Regions from separate parts of the Anoxynatronum sibiricum genome, predicted to be linked through region 2. Evidence: riboswitches for the same ligand, from Rfam matches in the RefSeq annotation. Region 2 holds a riboswitch; the other holds the start of a gene.
The links. A riboswitch is a leader RNA that binds a small molecule or an ion and turns the genes downstream of it on or off. The one in region 2 is predicted to bind thiamine pyrophosphate.

Region 1: another riboswitch for thiamine pyrophosphate. It lies ahead of AAIG11_RS01195 (ABC transporter substrate-binding protein); the one in region 2 lies ahead of thiM (hydroxyethylthiazole kinase).

The regions. Positions count from the first base shown of each region.
Region 1 is NZ_JBCITM010000001.1:271,232-277,193, forward strand. Features, by position in the region: gene AAIG11_RS01180 (MoaD-like domain-containing protein) at 1-87, shown strand, start outside; gene AAIG11_RS01185 (copper amine oxidase N-terminal domain-containing protein) at 214-987, shown strand; gene AAIG11_RS01190 (LTA synthase family protein) at 1,153-3,069, shown strand; TPP riboswitch at 3,149-3,256, shown strand; gene AAIG11_RS01195 (ABC transporter substrate-binding protein) at 3,343-4,419, shown strand; gene AAIG11_RS01200 (class I SAM-dependent methyltransferase) at 4,416-5,090, shown strand; gene AAIG11_RS01205 (YkoF family thiamine/hydroxymethylpyrimidine-binding protein) at 5,066-5,338, shown strand; gene pgeF (peptidoglycan editing factor PgeF) at 5,448-5,962, shown strand, end outside.
Region 2 is NZ_JBCITM010000004.1:137,369-143,330, reverse strand. Features, by position in the region: gene AAIG11_RS05790 (MtnX-like HAD-IB family phosphatase) at 1-93, opposite strand, end outside; gene thiE (thiamine phosphate synthase) at 81-704, opposite strand; gene AAIG11_RS05780 (sodium:solute symporter family transporter) at 701-2,122, opposite strand; gene thiM (hydroxyethylthiazole kinase) at 2,184-2,987, opposite strand; TPP riboswitch at 3,158-3,260, opposite strand; gene AAIG11_RS05770 (LacI family DNA-binding transcriptional regulator) at 3,324-4,373, opposite strand; gene AAIG11_RS05765 (MFS transporter) at 4,370-5,593, opposite strand; gene AAIG11_RS05760 (ligand-binding sensor domain-containing protein) at 5,904-5,962, opposite strand, start outside.

The DNA of each region.
Region 1 (5,962 bases), on a different contig from region 2:
ACAACTCTCGTTTTTCGGGGTGATCCAGAAGCTGTAACCATTCAGGTGAAGGCGTTTCGGATGCGGTTTCTTTCTGCAGGCGGATAAGCCGGAGTCGCAGTCGGATTCACACATCTTTTTGTTACATAATTGTAAGATTACACATTGCTTTTATTTGATATAATGGGGCATGTGCGACAAGGGTCGTAAAAATACAGAAAAGGAGATGACATGATGAACAAAAAAGTATGGTTATCCGCATTACTGGTTCTGATGCTCGTATTCTCTTCGTTTGCTGTCTATGCAGATGAAAACATGACAGAGGAAGAGGTTGTGGGAGAAGAAGAAGCCGAAGAGGTTGAAGCTGTTGAAGAAGAAGCTGAAGAAGCCGAAGAAGCTGTAGAAACAGAAGAAGAAGCTGAAGAAGAGGCTGTTGAAGAAGGTGAAGCAGTAGAGCCTATTTCTGTTCAAGAAGGAACAGTGATTGTACTGACACTGGGAAGTAAAACAGCACTGGTGAATGGCGAAGCCAAAGACCTAGATGTTGCTCCTTATGTCGACGAAAACAACAGAACGCTTGTTCCGGTGAGCTTTGTCAGTCGTGAACTGGGTGCTGAAGTTGACTGGAATGCTGATGAAAAAGCAGTCACTTACACAAAAGGCGATACTGTCATTGTGCTGCATATTGATGTCGCTCATGCAATGGTGAACGGTGTAGAAGTTGAGCTGGACGCACCTCCCGTCATCGCAGAAGGCCGCACCATGGTGCCGGTTAAATTTGTCAGCGAAGTTCTTGGCTATGATGTTGCTTGGAATGCAGAAGCCAAAACAGTGACTGTTACCGAAGGGGTTGTTGCAGCAGAACCTGTCGAAGAAGAAGTTGCTGAAGAAGCTGAAGAAGCTGAAGAAGCTGAAGAAGTTGAAGAAGCTGAAGAAGTAGAAGAGGAAGCAGCTGAAGAAGAAGTAGAAGAAACTGAAGAAGTTGAAGAGGAAGAAGAGGAAGTATAAACCTTATTCCATGTATAGAAACAAGATAAACCGGTACCGAAAATGGTGCCGGTTTTTTGATTGAGTATTGTCATGAAAGCCATTTGATTGGGACATTGAAATATTGCCGGAGTGTGTTAAGATAATGAAAGCAACCCCGCTTTCACTACACAGGAGGCTTTTCCGATGAAAAAAAACTGGACAATTAACATGCCTGACAATCAAACAGTCAAACTGCTGCTCCTTTTTTCGTTGTCGCTGTTGTTTAAAATGATGATTCTCCACCAGCAAATGCACATTGAGCTACACTACTGGCTGGTGGCGTTCATGAATCTGGCAAGTGTTTTCTCTGTTTATTTGCTGGCGACATTTTTACTAAAGCCTGAAAAACGCCTTACTGGTTACCTCTGGATCCATGGCATACTGACAATGTTGATTTTCATCAATACCGTGTATTACAGTCATTTCTACACATTGGTGCCGGCACACAGTATATTTCAAATTGGACAGTTGGGGGGCGTGACAGAAAGCATTGCTGCGCTGATTAAACCCATCTATTTCCTATATTTCATCGATACCGTGGTGCTGGCGGTCCTTTGCCTGCGAAAGCAGTTGAAAATGAACCGAAGAGAAAAGCGTTACAATTTAGTGTATGTACTACTTTTACTGCCGCTGATTTTCGGCATGGGGATTACTTTTTGCACGCTTGAAGAACGTACGGAAGGCCACCTGACACCCTTGAACCTGGGTATGCTGAACTATCACCTGGTGGATGTGATTCAACTTTTCAAGCCGGCAACGGTAGACCCTCAACTGGCGGAGGAAGCTGTTTCAGCAATTGTTCAGGAAGCAGACGAGCGTCGATTCAAGGGGCTGCTGGAGGGGAGAAATGTTTTTGTCATACAGGCAGAGTCACTGCAGACGTTTGTTATGGAACATCCTCTGGCAGGGCAGGAAATTACACCAGTGTTGAATCAGCTTGTTCAGGAAGACAGTATCTATTTCTCGCGATTCTATGAACAGGCTGGGTGGGGTAACACATCAGACGCCGAGTTTGTGAGTCACAACAGTTTTTATCCCTCAACGAAAACCTTCAGCTATCGGGCCTACGAGAACAATGCTTTCTATTCACTGCCACATCACTTAAAAAAGCAGGGCTACACCACCATGGTCTTTCATGGGAACGACCCGTCCTTCTGGAACCGTGAAAACGCTTATAAAGGTCAGGGTATTGACCATTTTTATGCCAGTGAAGACTTTGAGATGAACGACCTCATAGGTATGGGACTCAGTGACCGGCAGTTGTTTCAACAATCCATTACTGTCATCAAACAGATACCAGAACCTTTTTATGCCTTTTACATTACGCTGACTTCACACCACCCTTTTGTGATGCCTGATGAACTGCAAAAGCTGGAAATGAGCGCTGATTATGAAGACACTGTTTTGGGACACTATTTGCAGTCAGTTCACTATCTGGATGAGGAGATCGGACGTTTTATCCAGCGCTTAAAATCAGAAGGACTTTATGATAATGCTGCCATTATCATCTATGGTGACCATCAGGGTCTTGACATGCGAAATGAAGAAGCCAACGATTTGGTGAGCCACTTTATTCGACGACCCTACGAAGAAGATGAAATGTTTCGGGTGCCTCTCATCATTCACATTCCCGGCAGCGGTCTGGCGGAGACTGTCGAGACTGCCGGAGGACAAATAGACTTTTTTCCCACTATTGCCAATTTGGCAGGAGTTCCTTTGCATCCAAATCGTGTGATGGGAAAAGACCTGCTGAATATCATGGAAGGGTTTGTGGCAAAGCAGGTTCATGTGGCTGCGGGCTCGTTCATTGATAACGAAAAAGTGTTTATCATGTCGTCGGATGGGCTTTATGATAATAGCCGTGCCTGGAGACTGGGCACTGGAGAACCAGTAGCGCTGGAAAAGTGTCGGGATAATTATGAACGTGCACTGGCAGAAATCACTCTTTCAGAGTACATCCTCCAAAATGATTTGATTCCACGGGTGCAGGAGGCAGGGCTGGAAGGCATCCTGGATGAAATTCGCCAGGCATTGCAGCTGGAAGAGATGCCTGTTGAATAGATGGAAATGGACGCTCGAGTCGGGTTGAATCAAGTGCATCCCTTGACTTAACCTGCGAAGAGCAGTATAATTAAAAGGCACAAGTGAAAACGGGGAGCTGAGACAGACTCGGCTGAGAGGGAACTATCTTGTTCCGACCCGCAACCTGATCTGGATAATGCCAGCGGAGGGATCAATACGATTATTGAAACCCTGTAACCTCCGTGGCTACAGGTTTTTTTATGTTTTGGACCGGATCACGCCTCAAAAAACATCAACAGGAGGAACAGCCAAATGAAGTATCAACACAACCGCATAAAGAGCAAAGAAAGAAACGGCATGAGTTTTCCGGGATGGGCCACGGCATTGCTCATCGCAAGCCTTATGATTGCGGGGGCCATGACCGGTTGTCAGTCACCACCAGTCTCCGACAGCGGAGTGTCAGGTGAGCCGCTGCGAGCTGTCACGCTGGTGCTGGACTGGGTGCCCAATACCAATCACACTGGGTTTTACAGCGCCGTATCCATGGGATATTTTGCCGAAGAGGGTCTGGAGGTGGAGATCATTCAGCCCACTCACGGAGGCAGTGCTGACTTAATTGCAGCCGGCCAGGGTGAGTTTGGCATCAGCTATCAGGAACAGGTGACTTATGCCCGCACCGCTGCTGATCCATTGCCCATAAAGGCCATTGCCGCCATTATCCAGCATAACACCTCTGGATTTGCTTCGCCGGCATCCAAAAACATCGAGCATCCTGGAGATTTTGAAGGAAAGACCTATGGAGGTTGGGGTTCACCGGTGGAAGAAGCCATGCTGCAAGCACTGATGACCAGTGATGGTGGTGATTTTTCTCAGGTGGAAATGATGAGCATCGGAACAGCTGATTTTTTTGATGCCGTTGAAAACCACGTTGATTTCACCTGGATTTACTATGGGTGGGATGGGATTGCCGCTGAACTGCGAGATTACGACATCAATTTCATTCTTCTGCAGGATTATGTGCCGGCACTGAATTTTTATACACCAGCATTGATTACCAGCGAAAAGCTTATCGATGAAGATCCTGAGCTGGTGCAAGCTTTTCTCAGGGCGTCTGCCAGAGGATATCAATTTGCAATACAACAACCGGAAGCAGCAGCAGCACATTTGCTGGCCGCAGTCCCTGAGCTGGATGAAGCGATGGTGGTGGCCAGCCAGCAGTACCTTGCGCAGCAGTATCAGGCTGATGCCCCCCGCTGGGGAGAAATGAAGCTGTCGGTCTGGGAAGATTATGCCCACTGGATGTTTCAGCAGGGATTGCTGGAAAACCAGTTGGACGCATCTGCAGCCTTTACCAACGCCTATCTGCCTGAAGCGGGTGATATCAAATGACCTTTTTCAACAGTATCGCCAACGAATATGACCAGTGGTACACAACACCCATGGGTAGTTTGGTGGACCAGGTTGAAACTGATTTGGCCATGAAGCTGTTTCCCCTTCAGCCAGGGATGAAGGTACTGGATGCCGGGTGTGGTACCGGAAACTTCAGCCTGAAACTGGCACAACAGGGAGTGGTGGTTACGGGAATAGATATGTCTCCCGAAATGCTTGCTTATGCCCGGGAAAAAGCCAAGGTCGCCGATTTTGAGATTCCATTTGTTGAAATGGACATGTACCAACTTGATTATTCGGATCAGACCTTCGATGGTGTCTTCTCCATGGCGGCTTTTGAATTCATTCGCGAACCTGAAAGAGCACTGAAAGAATTATTTCGGGTATTGAAGCCCGGCGGTATTTTGCTGGTGGGCACCATTAACCGGGAGAGTGCCTGGGGAGAATTATATACTTCTCCTGACTTTCAAAAAAACACCGTTTTTAAGCATGCTTCGTTTAAGTCATTGGATGACATGAAGGCATGGGAGCCAAACCAACTGGTGAAGACCGGTAGCTGTCTGTTTCTTCCGCCGGATACACCAGATGATCAGTGGACTCTGGAACAGGAAGACCAATTCCGGCAACACAATAGAGGAGGATTTATATGTGCGCTCTGGCAAAAACGGTGACAGGTACCTGCCAGTTGGCCTTTTTGCCACTGGAAACAACCAGTTCCGACGCCGCTGTTGAGCAGGTGCTTCAAATTATTGAATCCAGCGGCCTTGAAGCAGAAGTGGGGCCGGTATCCACCCTGATCAGGGGTGATGCGGAAGCATTGTGTGCATTAATCCAACGCATTTATAAAACCATGGACGATTCCCAGGTGCGGTTCTCCATGAATCTGTTGATTTCCAACAAATGCGGCTGTCGCCGCTAAAGACAGACCGGGACCTTACCATAACATGGACAGGGTTCCGGTTTTGTGGTATAAGAAAGAAGAGAATTGACTGCACAGGCAGTGAGTATACATTTGGGGTTGAAGCACTATGGAATCGGCTCATCAGCATTTTTTATGGCGGGAAACCAGTGGGGTTACATATGGGTATTTTCCGGCATTTGAAGCAACAGGAATAGTGAATCACGGGTTCAGCACACGTCTGGGTGGTGTCAGCACCGGCTCTTATGAAACCATGAATCTTGCCTATAACAGCGGTGATCATCCCGACCATGTCACAGAAAACTACAGGCGATTCACAGGTGCATTGGGTGTTAATTGGCACCTGGCTGTTTTGACTCATCAAACACACGAAACTTGTGTTCGTCAGGTCACCAGACAAGATGTAGGCAAAGGGTTGGCCCAAAAAAGAGATTACAGCCATGTGGATGCACTGATCACCAATGAACCGGGAATTCCGTTAATGACTTTTCATGCTGACTGTGTCCCCCTGTACATTTTGGATCCGGTGAATAGAGCCATTGGGTTGGGGCACGCAGGATGGCGGGGAACTGTCAATCAACTGGCGGTGAAGCTTGTTCAGGAAATGACAGCAGCTTATGGATC
Region 2 (5,962 bases):
ATGGCAGACGTCGGTGGTGGTGATGGTACCATCAAAATCCAAAAAAATGTCAAAGTGCTGATCATTTTCATGGTTACCGGTCAGTTTCCCCATTGAAGGATCAACTCCTTTGCTGCTGCTTCAGGCTGAGGATGTCCCAGCACCGACGAAATCAACGAAACACCTGCCACACCTGTGGCTTTTACCTGTGACAGATTCGCTGTTGAAATCCCCCCAATTCCCACCACTGGAATCGCCACGCTTCCCACCACTTCTTCCAGTGTTTTCAGTCCAATGGCGGTGCCTGCGTCTTTTTTGCTGCCAGTGGGAAAAACGGCACCGGCGCCGATATAATCAGCACCCATTTTTTCGCCATAAATGGCAGCCTCAGGGCTTCCGGCAGAATACCCCAGTATTTTATTGGTTCCCAGGCATCGACGCACCACCTCCACCGGCAAATCCCCTTCACCGATGTGCAGCCCATCAGCATCTGCTGCCATTGCAATGTCCAGCCGGTCATTCACAATCACCGGTACCCCAAAGGGAGCTGCCAGTTTTTTCAGTGCACAGGTAATTTCATAAAAGTCCTTTGTTTCCGCCTCTTTTTCCCGCACCTGCAGCAGAGTGACGCCACCGGCCAGCGCCTGATGAACCTTATCAAGAAAACAGGCTTCACCGGTAATGGTTCGATCAGTGACCAGGTACAATCGGTAATCTATTTTCATGCCTTTTCGCCTCCTTTGTAATCAGGTGCTTCAGTGCTTCTTTTTTCAAGTAAAATTCCTCCAAAAACAACCATGGCTGACGTCACCAGCGGTACGATGAAGCTGATCAGCATGCGATTGGCCAAGAAAAACGGAACGCCTGTCGCAATGCCCACCATTGCTGCTGCCAGAGCGGTTTTTTCACTGATTTTGGAGTTGTAAAGCCCTGAAAATAGTGGGAAAGCCACGCCGGCACACAACATGTCTGCCAGGAGAAAAAGATAGAGCACGCTATAGCCTCTGGCTGCAATGAGAGCCAGGGGTAAAACCATGATAAAGGTGGCCCATCGTGCCTTCTTCATCAGTGATGCCTTCTCTGACCCGGCTGCCTGGTGCCGGTCTCTTGTACCCAGGGCAAAGGTGGCTGCCAGGGCATTCAGCAGGGTGTCCACCGTGCTCATCACCAGTACCAGCGCCAGCAACAGTACCACCAGCAGCATGCTTGGCGGGAACAGGGCGTATACCAGGGAAAACAGGGCAGTGGAGGGGTTTTCAGAAAAGCCCATGCCCACGGCTGTTATTCCCAGGTATCCTGTGAACAGCATCACCGGAACCGCAGCGCCAATGGAGATTTTCAGTGAACGGCGGATCGCCACTGTGTTTCTGGCGGCGTACATACGCTGCCAGTACCCCTGGTGAAACAGATTAGCCACCATGACTGCAATGCACAAAGTAAGGCCGAACTCGATTCCAACAGCGTTATGAAGTCGAAACAGCTGGGGAGCCCCCCCTCTGCTGACTTGTGTCATTTGACCAATACCACCTAAAGCATGTATTGTCCCCACTCCCACAATCAAGAGAAACACTCCCATGAGGCCCATTTGAATCATGTCGGTAAACATGGAGGCTCGCAAACCGCCATAAGCAGTGTAAATCATGGTACCGATTCCCACTATCAGGGCAGTGGTCAAGAGGGGCACCCCAGCCGCTTCTTTCATGACCAGTGCAATGGCCGTCAGCTCAGCCACCAAGTGAACCAGCATGTAAAAAATAGCCAGTCCCACCGTTAACCGTTGCATCCATGGCCCATACCGCTGCCGGGCATAATCGGTGAGGGTGCTTCCCTCCGGAAGGTAGTCCCTTATACGGGGGCCCACTTCCATCAGAATCAGATACAAGCCTGCCAGCCCCATTGAATATCCCACAATGCTGCTGAGTCCTCCAATGGCCCCTGCTTCAGGCGGTGTAAAGAGAATGAAAACGCCTAAAAAAGAAGCCAGAAAGGTGGAAAAAAGCATGCCTGTATCAGTGGTTCCTCTGGCCGTTATAAAATCCTCGGCTGTTGACCGGTGCCGCCCACTGTACCAAACCCCCAACGCCGTGAACAGACTCACCACCATCACCAGTCCTGTTACAATCAATTCCTGTGAAAAAATCATAGCTGCTTCCTCCCATTGATGACGCTCTCTTGATGGCACTCAAACCCGTTAGATTGACTGATCACACAGAAAAATACCGGATATTGGCGGATGCCGCCATGGATTCTTCGGTGAGCTGGTGGATTTCATCAATCAGCTTCACTTTAAAGGTACCTGGCAATTGTCCTCCTTCACCAGCCGCTGCCTTTTCTCCCGCCAGCGACATCGCCAAAAGTCCGGCCACAGTCCCTTTAAAAGGATTTTCAGCCGCGCCGCAAAAACCGGCAATCACCGCTCCTGCCATGCAGCCGGCACCGGTGATTTTAGTGAGCATCTGCGTGCCATTTTGGATGACCGCCACCTGTGTGCCGTCTGTCACCACATCCTGTATCCCTGTTGCAGCCACCACACACTGCCACTTTTGTGCAAGGGATACGCAGGCTTCCACAGCATCTTCCCCATTGTCAACGGAATCAACGCCTCTCACCTGAGTTTCAATACCTGCCAGTGATTTAATCTCTCCCAGATTTCCCTTCACCACCTGAATGGGATACTGGCTGCGCAGTTCCTCAAGGTAGTCGATGCGGCTGGGAATAGCGCCGCAGCCTACAGGATCAAGTACCACAGGAATTTCTTTTTCTGCAGCTCCCCGCAATGCCTCTTGAATGGCCTGCCGCTGTTCCGGTGTCAGGGTGCCTATATTGCAGTATACCGCTGCTGACAACCGGCTGAAATCATAGGCCTCCCGGGCCACTTCACACATGGCCGGAGAGGCTCCGCAGGCCAGCAGCACATTGGCACAGTCGTTAATGGTCACATAGTTGGTAATGGCCTGTACCAGTGGTGTCTTGCTTCGAGTTGCTGTTAAAATGCCCTTCACGTTCATAGATCATCGACCTCCTGTAATTTTTTTCGCGTTCAGGCTTCCCTGTGTCCCGCCGAAGGGCACTAAAAAAACTTCCCCATGATATGAGGAAGTTCATCAGTTCATCGAGCACTCATCTGTTAACCAACCGCCAACAGCCTCAGTGAGGCTTCGGTGATATGACTAGTGACATGATCGAATCGACAGCTTCCTACGGTGGGATAATCCACATCAGGTTCAAGGGTAATGAACGAGTTCATTTCTCAGCCTTTTCAGGCACCCCTGCTGTAACGCTATGCTTTTATCTGTTTCATTGTAGCATTCCCACATCCTTCTGTCAAAGAGATGCCTGCCCTTTTATTTCAACTGACGGCAACTCTGCCGAATCACCAGTGTCGGGTTCAGGGTTTGTTGAATGCATGGCTGCTTCAATGGCGCTGTTCCGCCCTTCAACCGTTCCATCAGCATGGCAGCTGCCAGCGTTGAAATGGCTTCCCGGGGCTGATGGATGGTGGTTAGCTCTGGTGTTGTCATAAAGCCTTCCCGCACATCGTCATAGCCGATGACACTGTAGTCTTCTGGCACTTCAATCCCCTGTTCCTGAAGGCCCTTGATAAACCCCAGCGCTGCCTGGTCGGCATGAAAAAAAATCCCGCTGGTTTCCTCCAATAGTTTTTCTGCTTCCTGTGCCAGCTCTTTGCCGGCTTCCCATGTGAGTTCCTCCACCAACAACAGATGGGCGGCTGCCATGCTGCCACCCAGACTGGAAAGCCCCTCCTGAAAGCCCTTCAGGCGATGGGTAAACTCTCTTTCACCGGCATAATGGGCGGCAGTGACACAGGCCAGGTGCCGATGCCCCAGAGAAGCCAGGTATTCTCCTGCCAACCGGCCTCCCCGGTAATTGTCATGATGCACCCAATGAACCGATGGTTCCTCCAGTGCCCAGTGGGGTACCAAATGATAAAAAATGGCAGGAACACCCTCTTCTTCCAGGGCCGTCACCGTTTCCCGGCTCATGGTGGAGGAAGCAATGAGCAGCCCGTCCACCTTTCCCTGTCGAACCAATCGCAGGGCATGACTTTCCTGATGCTGAGGATTTTCATCATAGGCAACAATGCAATCCTTTTGATTCTTTCCCAACATGACCCTGATTTGCTGCAGCAGTTCATCCAGAAAAAGGCTGGTTTCACTCACCTGGCAATAGGGCACGATAACGCCTATGGTGTCTGTTCGATTGCTGCAGAGCCCCCGGGCATTTTGATTGGGTACATAGTTCATTTCTGCTGCGATGCGTTGCACCCGCTGCCGGGTTTCTGCCGATACCAACGGACTGTTATGAAGACATCGGGATACGGTGGGATGACTGACACCGGCTCTTTTGGCAATGTCTTTGATGGTCACCTTCATCTGCATACCCCCTCACCTGTTTCATCGCTTTCTGCGTTTTCAAATGCTTTTCTCAACTGCCCTGCTGCCTGTTGTCGTCGCCACAGTAAAATGGATGTGGCCAACAGCCAGCTGATCCCCGCGCCTGCCAGCAAAATCACCGGCAGTCCGCTGACACCCACCTGTTCCATGGTGTTTCCAGTGATACGGGGGGCCAATACGCCTCCCATGGCCAGAAAAGTAAAGACCACAGAGGTGGCACTGCCCACCGACTGGGGAAAGGCGTCCGAGATCAACACAACAATCACCGGAAAAACCCCTGCCAGGAGCAGCCCCATCAGCGGCAGCATCAGCAGGGTGATCGCCGGCGAGGGCACCAGCGCCCAAAAGGCTGTCACCGCTGCATAGCATGCCAGGGCACCCGCCAAATAGCGCTCATAGCCCACGCTATCAGCCACCCGTCCTGCAAAGCCTCTTCCGATGGTGAAGGCAATCCAAAATACCGCGGGAATCAAGGTGAAGGAAATCCATTGATGATTGCCTGCCTGAAACCAGTACTCACTGATCCATGCACCCACAGTCTGTTCAGTCAGTGGGTAAATGAATGCCAGCAGACCAATGAGCAGCAGAAGTCCACTAAGTCTGACTGGCTGCTGACTGCCCCCGGCTGCCTTTTCAGGAAAAGGGATCACCAGCAGCAAGCCCTGCATCAGTGCCACCATTCCAAGACATATACCGTAAGACAATCGCCAGTTTCCCAATGTGACGGTCCATGTGGCCAGTAAGGGTGCCATCACTGCTCCCAGGCCAAAAAACAGGTTCAGATAGCCCACTTCCTTTCCTTTTCCCCGGGTGGCCATGGTAGCCATGGTCACACTGGCGCCTGTCTGATAGAGTCCAAAACCACTGCCGGTAATGGTCAGTCCTGCTAAAAACCAGGAAAAATCCGAAGCAGCCACCACCATGGCAAATCCTGCCGCCCACAAAAATCCTCCCAGCAGCAATACTATTTTTCGACTCAGCCGATCCATGATAAAAATCCCGGCAAACATGGAAGCCAACAGGCCTGTTGAAAAACCAGACATGGCACTGCCCGCCTGCTGAAAAGTGATTTGAAAGGTGCTCCGGATCTCAGGCAGCAATGCCGCCAACTGACTTCCAGAAATTCCCATAATCAAAAAAGATAAAAACAGAAACAGTTTTAGTGGTGTGTAAGTGTTGGTGGTGTTTGATGGATGCACTCTTCATCGACTCCTTTTCTGATGCCATAACCCTTTTACCTCTTGGCATTCCTCTCAGATGTTCACGCTTCAGGTAGAGAGATATGTGTTGTTGCACACGTGTGCATTTGTGTTAAAAAAAGAGTGCACCTGAAGTGCAATCTCATTATACCGGCTTCATTTACGCCTGTCAATCCTTATATTTTTAGTCTTTTTATGTGAGATTTTCTCAGACTATTGACATCCTTCATTTTTCATCGGTGGTTGTCTTGTGATCATATCACCTAAAAGTTAACTTGCGAAAATGTCACGTTAAGATTACCTCACTGACTCACTGTTGTTCTTCCTCCATTTCCCAACTGACACAAATCCGATTTCTGCCCTGCTCTT